One region of the Coprobacillus sp. AF33-1AC genome, then DNA from elsewhere that is predicted to be linked to it. Evidence: riboswitches for the same ligand, from Rfam matches in the RefSeq annotation. Region 1 holds a riboswitch; each other region holds the start of a gene.

What was found. A riboswitch is a leader RNA that binds a small molecule or an ion and turns the genes downstream of it on or off. The one in region 1 is predicted to bind thiamine pyrophosphate.
Region 2: it holds a riboswitch for thiamine pyrophosphate, as region 1 does, so the genes downstream of both, thiC (phosphomethylpyrimidine synthase ThiC) here and thiM (hydroxyethylthiazole kinase) in region 1, are expected to answer to the same signal.
Region 3: it holds a riboswitch for thiamine pyrophosphate, as region 1 does, so the genes downstream of both, DWZ53_RS09945 (ECF transporter S component) here and thiM (hydroxyethylthiazole kinase) in region 1, are expected to answer to the same signal.

What each region holds. Positions count from the first base shown of each region.
Region 1 is NZ_QRQB01000002.1:35,253-38,539, reverse strand. Features, by position in the region: gene DWZ53_RS01420 (hypothetical protein) at 1-105, opposite strand, end outside; gene DWZ53_RS01415 (AEC family transporter) at 229-1,140, shown strand; TPP riboswitch at 1,178-1,283, shown strand; gene thiM (hydroxyethylthiazole kinase) at 1,329-2,147, shown strand; partial or broken gene thiE (thiamine phosphate synthase) at 2,104-2,715, shown strand; gene thiD (bifunctional hydroxymethylpyrimidine kinase/phosphomethylpyrimidine kinase) at 2,776-3,287, shown strand, end outside.
Region 2 is NZ_QRQB01000001.1:91,722-95,008, forward strand. Features, by position in the region: gene thiC (phosphomethylpyrimidine synthase ThiC) at 1-1,285, opposite strand, end outside; TPP riboswitch at 1,341-1,451, opposite strand; gene DWZ53_RS00470 (GGDEF domain-containing protein) at 1,601-2,572, shown strand; gene DWZ53_RS00475 (ROK family protein) at 2,575-3,287, shown strand, end outside.
Region 3 is NZ_QRQB01000031.1:216-3,502, reverse strand. Features, by position in the region: gene tsaB (tRNA (adenosine(37)-N6)-threonylcarbamoyltransferase complex dimerization subunit type 1 TsaB) at 1-405, opposite strand, end outside; gene tsaE (tRNA (adenosine(37)-N6)-threonylcarbamoyltransferase complex ATPase subunit type 1 TsaE) at 374-850, opposite strand; gene DWZ53_RS09950 (DUF402 domain-containing protein) at 853-1,386, opposite strand; gene DWZ53_RS09945 (ECF transporter S component) at 1,479-2,000, opposite strand; TPP riboswitch at 2,030-2,128, opposite strand; gene DWZ53_RS09940 (acetate/propionate family kinase) at 2,237-3,287, shown strand, end outside.

The DNA of each region.
Region 1 (3,287 bases):
ATAATCTAATTGATAACTGTTTTTAATTTTAATACGGGAATCTTGATGATTTTGAATCATCAATGAAAAAACATGATAATTACCAGATGTTAAACAAAGTTTCATTCTCTCACCTCCTCTTTTATTTTTTACAAACTAAAAGAATTTATGCTTATCATGACTCAATTATTTACATAAATTTACAATTTAGTTATAATGTAATAAAAAATTATTAGTGGGGTGGAAATCATGATTTTAAATACAATGTGTAAATTGTTTTTTGCGATTATTATTGGTTTTGTATTAAATAAAAAAGATATTTTAAATACGAAAGTAAATAAAAGTATTTCTTCTTTAATTATTCAAATTGCCAATCCATGTTTAATTGTTGGATCAGTTGCTTCAATGAAAAGTGGAAATAATCATTTAGCGATAGAATTATTAACAGTAGGTTTAGTTATCTATATTGCGATGCCCATTATTAGTTTTATTTTAGTTAAAGTATTACCATTAAAAGCTGATTATCAAAAAACATATATTTGTATGCTTATGTTTTCTAATTGTGGTTTTATGGCTTTGCCTATTTTACAATCAATGTTTGGCAATCAAGCTGTATTCTATAATACATTACTCCATATGCCTTATAATCTTTTATTCTTTACACTGGGAGCTTATTTACTGGCTAAAGATGGTGAAGGAGATTTTAAATTTGAAATTAAACAATTGGTTACCCCAGGTGTCATTTCATCTATTTTAGCGATAGTATTATATTTTACAGCCTATTCATTACCAACCCCTATAAGTGAATCTCTTAACTTTGTTGGTTCACTTGTTACCCCACTATCTATGATTTCTATTGGTGCATCTATTGGTGATTATCCAATACTTGAGGTACTAAAAGATAAAAGTTTATATTTTATTACAGTGTTAAGATTAGTCGCAGCACCCCTATTTGTTTTCTTTCTCGCAAGTTTTTTAACGCAAGATATGATGATTATTAAAATTGCAACTATTTCAATCGGTATGCCAGTAGGTTCAATGGTAGCCATGGGAGCAAATGAATATAATGGTAATGTTCAAGTAGCTTCTTCAGGTGTTGCTCTTTCTACATTATTATCATTGATAACAATTCCTATCATGTTATTTATCTTGGGTGCCTAGACAAAATAAGGGAAAGCCCCTATAATAAGAGTACAATATAAATAAACAGGGGAGCTTGTAGACAGGCTGAGAGTAAGTTGTAAACTTAGACCCATAACCTGATTTGGATAATGCCAACGTAGGAACGATACATAGGACAGAGATTCTTTTCAGGTTCTCTGTTTTTTTATAAATAAAAGGAGAACACAATGAAAGAACAATTAGAAAACGTAAAGAAAAAAAGACCACTTATTCATAACATTACAAATTATGTAACTGTTAATGATGTGGCCAATATGATTTTAGCTGTAGGGGCAAGCCCTATTATGGCTGATGATGAAGGGGAAGTCGAAGAAATTACTTCCATTTGTAATGGTTTAAATATTAATATTGGAACTTTAAATCATAGAACAATTCAATCTATGATCAAGGCAGGAAAAAAAGCAAATGAATTAAATCATCTTGTCTTATTAGACCCAGTAGGAGTAGGAGCCAGTACTTTAAGAACTCAAACTGCACTAAAATTAATCGAAGAAGTTCAATTTTCAGTTATTAGAGGAAATATTTCAGAAATTAAAACACTTGCTTTAAACCAAGGAAATACCCATGGTGTAGATGCGAGTGAAATGGATGCCGTTACTCAAGATAACCTAGAACAAAACGTTGCTTTCGTAAAAGAATATGCTCAAAAAATGAATGCCATTATCGCTGTCACAGGAGCAATTGACTTAGTAAGTGATGGAAAAGAATGTTATGTTATTTATAACGGGGAAAAAGAAATGAGTGCGATTACAGGTACTGGATGTCAATTATCAGGGTTAATGACAGCTTATATTACAGCTAATCCTAAAACACCATTAAAAGCATGTGTCGCAGCAGTATGCCAAATGGGATTAGCAGGTGAAATCGCTAAAACACATCTACAGTCATTTGAAGGAAATGCCACTTATCGTAATCGTATTATTGATGCAGTGAATCATATGGATGGATATATTTTACAAGCAGGAGCTAAATATGAAATTAAATAAGAATGATTTATTATTATATGCGGTAACTGATCGTAGATGGTTAAAAAATCAAACTTTGTATCAACAGGTAGAACAAACCCTTAAAGGGGGAACAACAATGGTACAAATTCGTGAAAAAGATTTAGATCATGAATCTTTTTTACAAGAAGCAAAACAAATTCAAGTATTGTGTAAACAATATCAAGTGCCACTTATTATTAATGATGATGTTCAATTAGCTAAGGAAATTGATGCTGATGGTGTACATATTGGTCAAGATGATTTAGATTTAAAGAAGGCAAGAGATATCTTAGGACCTGATAAGATTATTGGTGTATCGGCTCATGATTTAAATGAAGCTAAGATGGCTTATGATGGGGGAGCAGATTATTTAGGTGTTGGTGCTATTTTTACAACCGCAACTAAAGATGATGCTGATGCGGTTTCTTTAAAAACATTAAAAGAGATTTGTCAACAAATTGATATTCCTGTTGTAGCCATTGGGGGTATTAATGAACACAATATTTTATCATTAACCGGTAGTGGTATTGATGGTGTCGCTATTGTCAGTGCTATTTTTGCGAGTGATGATATTCAAGGTAGTAGTGAAATTTTAAAACAAAAAACACAAAGAATTGTTCATCCCCAAATTCATAGTGCTTTAACAATAGCTGGAAGTGATAGTAGTGGTGGTGCAGGCATTCAAGCAGACTTAAAAACCATGTTAGCACATCATGTTTATGGTATGAGTGCGATTACGGCTTTAACTGCTCAAAATACAGCAGGAGTAGCCGGTATTTTAGATGTGACACCTGATTTTCTTGCTTTACAGTTAGATAGTATTTTTCAAGATATCTATCCTGAAGCAGTAAAAATAGGTATGGTGTCCAAAGGATCACTCATTAAGGTTATTGCTGATAAATTACACCAATATCCCGTTTATAATATTGTGATTGATCCCGTCATGGTAGCAACCAGTGGGGCAAAATTACTTAATGATGATGCAATTAACGTACTTAAAGATTACTTATTTTCTTTAGCAACAGTTCTCACTCCTAATATTCCCGAAGCAATGATTTTGTCTGATATAGAAATTAAAAATGAAGAAGATATGAAAAAAGCAGCTCAAATTATGAGTGAAAAATATCAATGTGCCATTTT
Region 2 (3,287 bases), on a different contig from region 1:
CTAAAGCTTTGTTGATACTGCGTACGGCACAAAATTTACCACACATACTGCATGTATCACTGTGGTCTTCTTCTGGTAAACGACTATCTCGAATTGCTTTAGCGGTTTGTGGATCCAAAGCGCAGGCAAACTGTGCATTCCAGTCTAATTTTTGACGAGCAGTTGCCATTTTATCATCTTGATCTCTGGCTCCAGGAATCCCTTTAGCAATATCAGCTGCATGTGCTGCAATTTTTGAAGCAATGATTCCTTGTTTTGTGTCTTCAAGATTTGGCAAGGCTAGATGTTCGGCAGGAGTGACATAACATAAAAAGGCTGCACCACTCATTGCTGCTACTGCACCACCAATGGCTGCTGTAATATGATCATAGCCAGGAGCAATATCAGTAACAAGTGGTCCTAAAACATAGAAAGGTGCTCCCATACAAATGGTTTGTTGAATTTTCATGTTTGCAGCAATTTGATCTAATGGCATATGTCCTGGACCTTCAACCATGACTTGTACGTTATGATCCCAAGCTCTTTTTGTTAGTTCTCCTAAACGAACAAGTTCTTCTATTTGACATACATCACTGGCATCAGCTAAGCAACCTGGACGGCAAGCATCGCCCAAAGATATTGTAACATCATATTCTTCACAAATATCAAGAATTTCATCATAGTATTCATAAAAAGGATTCTCATTTCCTGTCATTGACATCCAAGCAAAAACAAGACTGCCTCCACGAGAAACAATATTCATTTTTCTTTTATGCTTTTTAATTTGTTCGATTGTTTTTTTAGTAATTCCACAATGAACAGTAACAAAGTCTACGCCATCTTGAGCATGCAAACGAATAACATCAATGAAATCTTTTGCTGTTAAAGTAGCTAAATCTCTTTGATAATGAATAACGCTATCATAAACTGGAACAGTACCAATCATAGCTGGGCATTCATTAACTAGTTTTTGTCTGAATGGTTGTGTATTTCCATGACTTGATAAATCCATGATGGCTTCTGCTCCCATATTAACGGCACTCATTACTTTTTCCATTTCAAGATCATAATCTTTACAATCTTTTGATATTCCTAAGTTAACATTAATTTTAGTTTTTAACATACTACCAATCCCTTCTGGATTAAGGCAATGATGCTTTTTATTGGCTGGAATGGCAATTTTTCCTTCAGAGACAAGTTGCATAATTTGTTCAACAGGTCTTTTTTCTTTTTTTGCGACAGCTTCTATTTCTGGAGTGATTATTCCTTTTCTCGCAGCATCCATTTGGGTTGTATATTTTTCCATTTTATCCTCCTTCTTCATGTAAACAAAAAGCAAGGCTACCAAAAGATAACCTTGCAAAACATTTTTGTTTGATCCCTCCGTTGGCATTATCCAAATCAGGTTATGGGTCGAAGTGAGATTACACTTCCTCTCAGCTAACATCTCGTTGGCTCCCCCTTGATATTTACATGTTTTCTATATTTTATCATGTGTTCTTTGGTTAATCAATTTATTATCGATGATATTATTTTTTTGTTATGGAAATACCTATTATTAACAAAAAGAAACGGTTTACATTTTAGCTTTTTAAAGATAAAATTATAATGGTGATGTGGAATGGAATTTGAAGAATTGTTTACGAAATTAAAGATGGATCCTAAACACTTAATTGAGACATTAGTGTGTGCAAAAGATCAAAGCGTTATTCTTTTTAAGAATACAAAAAGTGAAATTATTTATGTTAATGAACAGTTTTATAAAAAACACCCTCAATTTACTGATTGTCGAGATGATGTTATTGGAAAAACTGATTTTGATTTATTTCCTGGATCGGATCATGCAAAACAAGCATATGAAGACGAACAAAAAGTCATGCAAACAGGAAAGTCAATTAATTTAATTGAGACTGAGGGTAAAGATAGTCAAGGTAGAACAATGATTGCTCATACTAGAAAATATCCTTTAAAGGACGCTAATGGAAAAGTGGTAGGGGTTTTTGTTATTACCGAAGATATGACAAGTGATGTTGCTACTCTTAGAGAAAATCAGGAAAAAGCAAAGATTTTAACACAACTTAATATTGAGTTATCTCAAGAAAATGCAACGGACACTTTAAGTAAATTATATAATCGTCGTTTTATTCATGCTGAACTTGATCGTTTACAAGATGAATATGTCTCAAAAGGAACGCCATATTCTCTTATTTTAATGGATTTAGATCATTTTAAAAGTATTAATGATACATATGGACATAGTATAGGTGATGAAGTCATCCGCTATATAGGAAGTGTTTTAAATAATATTAAAAGACAGCGTTATCCTTCAATGGAAGGATGTCGTTATGGTGGTGATGAATTTTTAGTTATTCTACCTGCTTATGAAAAAGCAGGGGCTGTATCTATTGCTAAAGATATAAAAGAAGCGTTCGATAATTCGAAATTACATGTTGGAAAATTAAATCAAAAAATATCTGTTAGTATGGGTGTAGCGGGAATTAAAGATGATGAAACGATAGAAGTGGTATTGAATCGTTGTGATCAGCGCTTATATCACGCTAAAAACTCAGGAAGAAACCAAATAGGAGTATAAAAATGAATTATTTAGTCTTAGATGTTGGGGGTAGTTCAATCAAATATGCCCTGATAGATGAAAAATTGAATATTAAAAATAAAAACAGTGTGCCTACACCAATGGATACACTTGATCATTTTATTGAAACAATTGGTCAAATATATGACCAATACAAAGATCAAATAAAAGGAATGGCGTTAAGTATGCCTGGTGTTATTGATCCTCAAAGAGGTTATCAATATACAGGGGGTTCTTTACGATATATTGATAAATTAGAGACAGTTAAAGTTTTACAAAAAAGATGTCCTATTCAAATAACAATTGGAAATGATGCAAAATGTGCTGCTAATGCAGAAATTGGTTATGGTAATTTGCAAGATATTCAAGATGGTGCAGTTGTTATTTTAGGTACAGGAATAGGTGGTTGTTTAATTAAAGATCATCAAGTTCATACTGGACGCCATTTTAGTGCAGGAGAGTTTTCGTTTATCAAGACGAATGCAACTGATCCTTTAACATGGAATTGGGCTTGGTCTACACGTAATGGCATTCAAGGACTGTTAGAAAGAGTACAGGAGAGTTTACATACTGATGAACATTTAACAGGTATTGAAATTTTTGAAAAAGCAAACCAAGGCGATGAAAAGGTCATTGCTGGTATTGATGCTTTTGCAAAAGAAGTAGCTACACAAATTTATAATGTGCATATTATTTTCGATTGTGAGAAAGTAGC
Region 3 (3,287 bases), on a different contig from region 1:
AATATCAATCATCTTTTCTTTAATTAAATCATGACCATTTTGATAAACACCCACAAACACTTTATGACTTCTAGCATCCAATACACTTATTACTTCATCATATCCTGCATAAGCTTTTAAAGAAGAAATTGTTTTAATCTTTATAGATGTAGTTGTAGCTAATGTCTTAGCAATTGTTAAAGCAACACGTACACCAGTATAAGAACCAGGACCAATTGTTATGATCATTTCGCCAAAATCTTTTACCTTTAAATGATGACGATTTAAAAGTTTTCCCAAATAAACAATAGCATATTCTGACTGACGTCGATTTCCCTCTTCTTGAATTACATCTAAACATTGTCCTTGATCATACAATGCAATAACAAGATATTTATTCGATGTATCCATTACAATTGTTTTCATTTATTATCTCCTTTACCAATTCTTCATATCTTTGACCAATTGGATGCATAATACATGTACGTCCATTTTCTTCATGATTCAAAATAATTTCTAAACGTTCATGAGGTAAAATATTTTCAATAAATTGTGACCATTCGACAACACATACATCATCACTATCAAAAATCTCCTCAAAACCTAATTCATCATCTTGTCCTTCAAGACGATAGACATCAAAATGTGATAAATTTAAACGTCCTTGATATTGTTTTAAAATAGTAAAAGTTGGTGAATTAATAACTCTTTTGATTCCCAATCCTTGTCCAATTCCTTTTGTTAGAGTTGTTTTACCAGCACCTAAATCACCACTTAAAGTAATTAAACTATGTGCTTTAACTAACTTACCAATTATTTTTCCTAAAGAAATTGTATCTTCTTGACAATCTAATTTTATTTTTGCTTTCATATTTATCCCTCTTTTAAATCTTGATAAAAATGATACCAATCTTTAGTAAATGATTCACTAAATGGTCCTTTTTGTGCTTTAGCAACTTCAATTAAAACATCTAGTTGTTTCCATAAAATTTCATCTAATCGTTCACTATATCCCATCATTCTAGCATGTTGACGATATTCTTCTTCATCTAGAATACGATAATTATGATCTGGAAACACCTTTAAATCTAAATCATAATCAATATATTTTAATGCTTCGCCATCATATAATGCAGGTGAAGCAATATTACAATAATAATAAACACCTGTTTTTCTAATCATACAAATGACATTATACCATTTATTTTTAGGTAAATACCAAATAGCCGGTTCTCTTGTATGCCACATTCTTCCATCAGATTCCGTTACTAATGTTCTATTATTAATAACAATAAAATGGTCATCCGTTTCTTCTAATACAAGACCTTTAGACCAACAACGGTGAATACTACCATCATGTTTGTAACTATGTATCAGTACTTTTTTTCCTACGATAGTATTATCCATATACTTCTAATCTCCTTAATAACATTATCATTATACACAAATTTAAAATTGAATGAAAGACATAAAAAAATACTCTTATTAATAAGAGTATTTTAGAAACGAACAGTTTTTTTTAATCTTGGATATAAAATCATAAATAATATAAAACAAACAATAAGTGTTCCTATATTGTATGGTAAATTATATGTAAGATTTCCTTTTAATGGTGTTGCAAAAGCATACCACCCTGCAAGTAAATGGCTAATTGTTTTTAACACACACATCACAATGATTCCTACAGGAATTTCATATTGTTTATAGTGTGCTAAAGGAATCAGTCCTGTCATACCAACTAATACCATTGGAATAATGTAATCAAAAATAACTGATAAAGGACCATAAAATACAGCAAGTCCCAAAGCAAATTGTACACCTAAACTTACTAAAGAAACAACAACACCGTATTTCCAATTCATTAAATAGCTACATAAAAAAATTGGAACCAATGAAAAAGCAATATTTCCTCCCTTTGGCATTTCATAAATTTTTGTACAATACTCAAGTACAATTTGTAATGCCGCGAAAATTGCCATATAAGTCATGGTTCTCGTACTTAATTCAAATTCTTTTTTCATCATTTTATCTCCTTCTTGCCGGAGTAAAGATATATTCATGATGCTCTCTCTACGCTGGTATTACCCAGATCAGATATTAAGGGACAAGGTTTTCACCTATCTCAGCACATGCGCCCCCGGCTAGTAACCATTATATACTGACTATCAATAAAAACAATAAAATCTTGTTTATTTTATATAGTTTTTTTAAGGAATGGTGTTATAATAGCGATATATTAAGGAGGCTTTATAAAAATATGGCAAAAATTATTTCTGTAAATGCAGGGAGTTCATCATTAAAGTTCCAATTATTTGAAATGGATGATGAATCAGTTATCACTTCTGGAGTAATTGAAAGAATTGGTTTAGAAGATTCTATTTTTACTATTAAATATAACGGAGAAAAAGAACAAACTATCTTACCTATTAAAGATCATAAAGTTGCTGTTCAACTTTTATTAGATACTTTAATCAAAAAAGAAATCGTTCATGATTTAAATGAAATCAAAGGTGTTGGTCATCGTGTTGTTCAAGGTGGTGCATACTTCGATCAATCAGTTGTCATTGATGAAGATGTTGTAGCAAAAATTGATGAATTAAAATCATTAGCACCTCTACACAATCCAGCTCACTTAACTGGATATTATGCTTTTAAAGAAGCTATCCCAAACGCTGGTGCAGTTGCAGTATTTGATACTGCATTCCACCAAACACTTGAACCAAAAAGTTATATTTACCCAATTCCATATAAATATTATGTAGAAAATAAAGTACGTAAATATGGTGCTCATGGTACAAGTCATTTCTATGTATCTTCACGTTGTCGTGAAATGATGGGAAATCCAGAACATTCACGTATTATCGTTGCTCACTTAGGAGCTGGTGGATCTTTAAGTGCTGTTAAAGATGGTAAATCAATCAATACATCTATGGGATTCACTCCTTTAGCTGGTATCATGATGGGAACACGTTCAGGAGATGTTGATCCTTCTGTAATCGACTATTTAATCGAAGAAGTTGGATTAGATATGAAAGAAGTTATTCGTATGTTAAATAAAGAATCTGGATTACTAGGTGTATCTGGTGTGTCTAGTGACTTTAGAGATGTACAAAATGCAGCTGCTAATGGTAACGAAAGAGCTCAATTAGCATTAGATATTTTCTTTAGAAGAGTTATTGCTTATATTGGACGTTATTTCATTGCTTTAGGAGGCGTTGACGCTATTTGCTTTACAGCAGGTATTGGTGAAAATTCTTTCTTTGCTAGAAAAGAAATTTGTAAATTATTAGAAGAAGCATTAGGTGTTA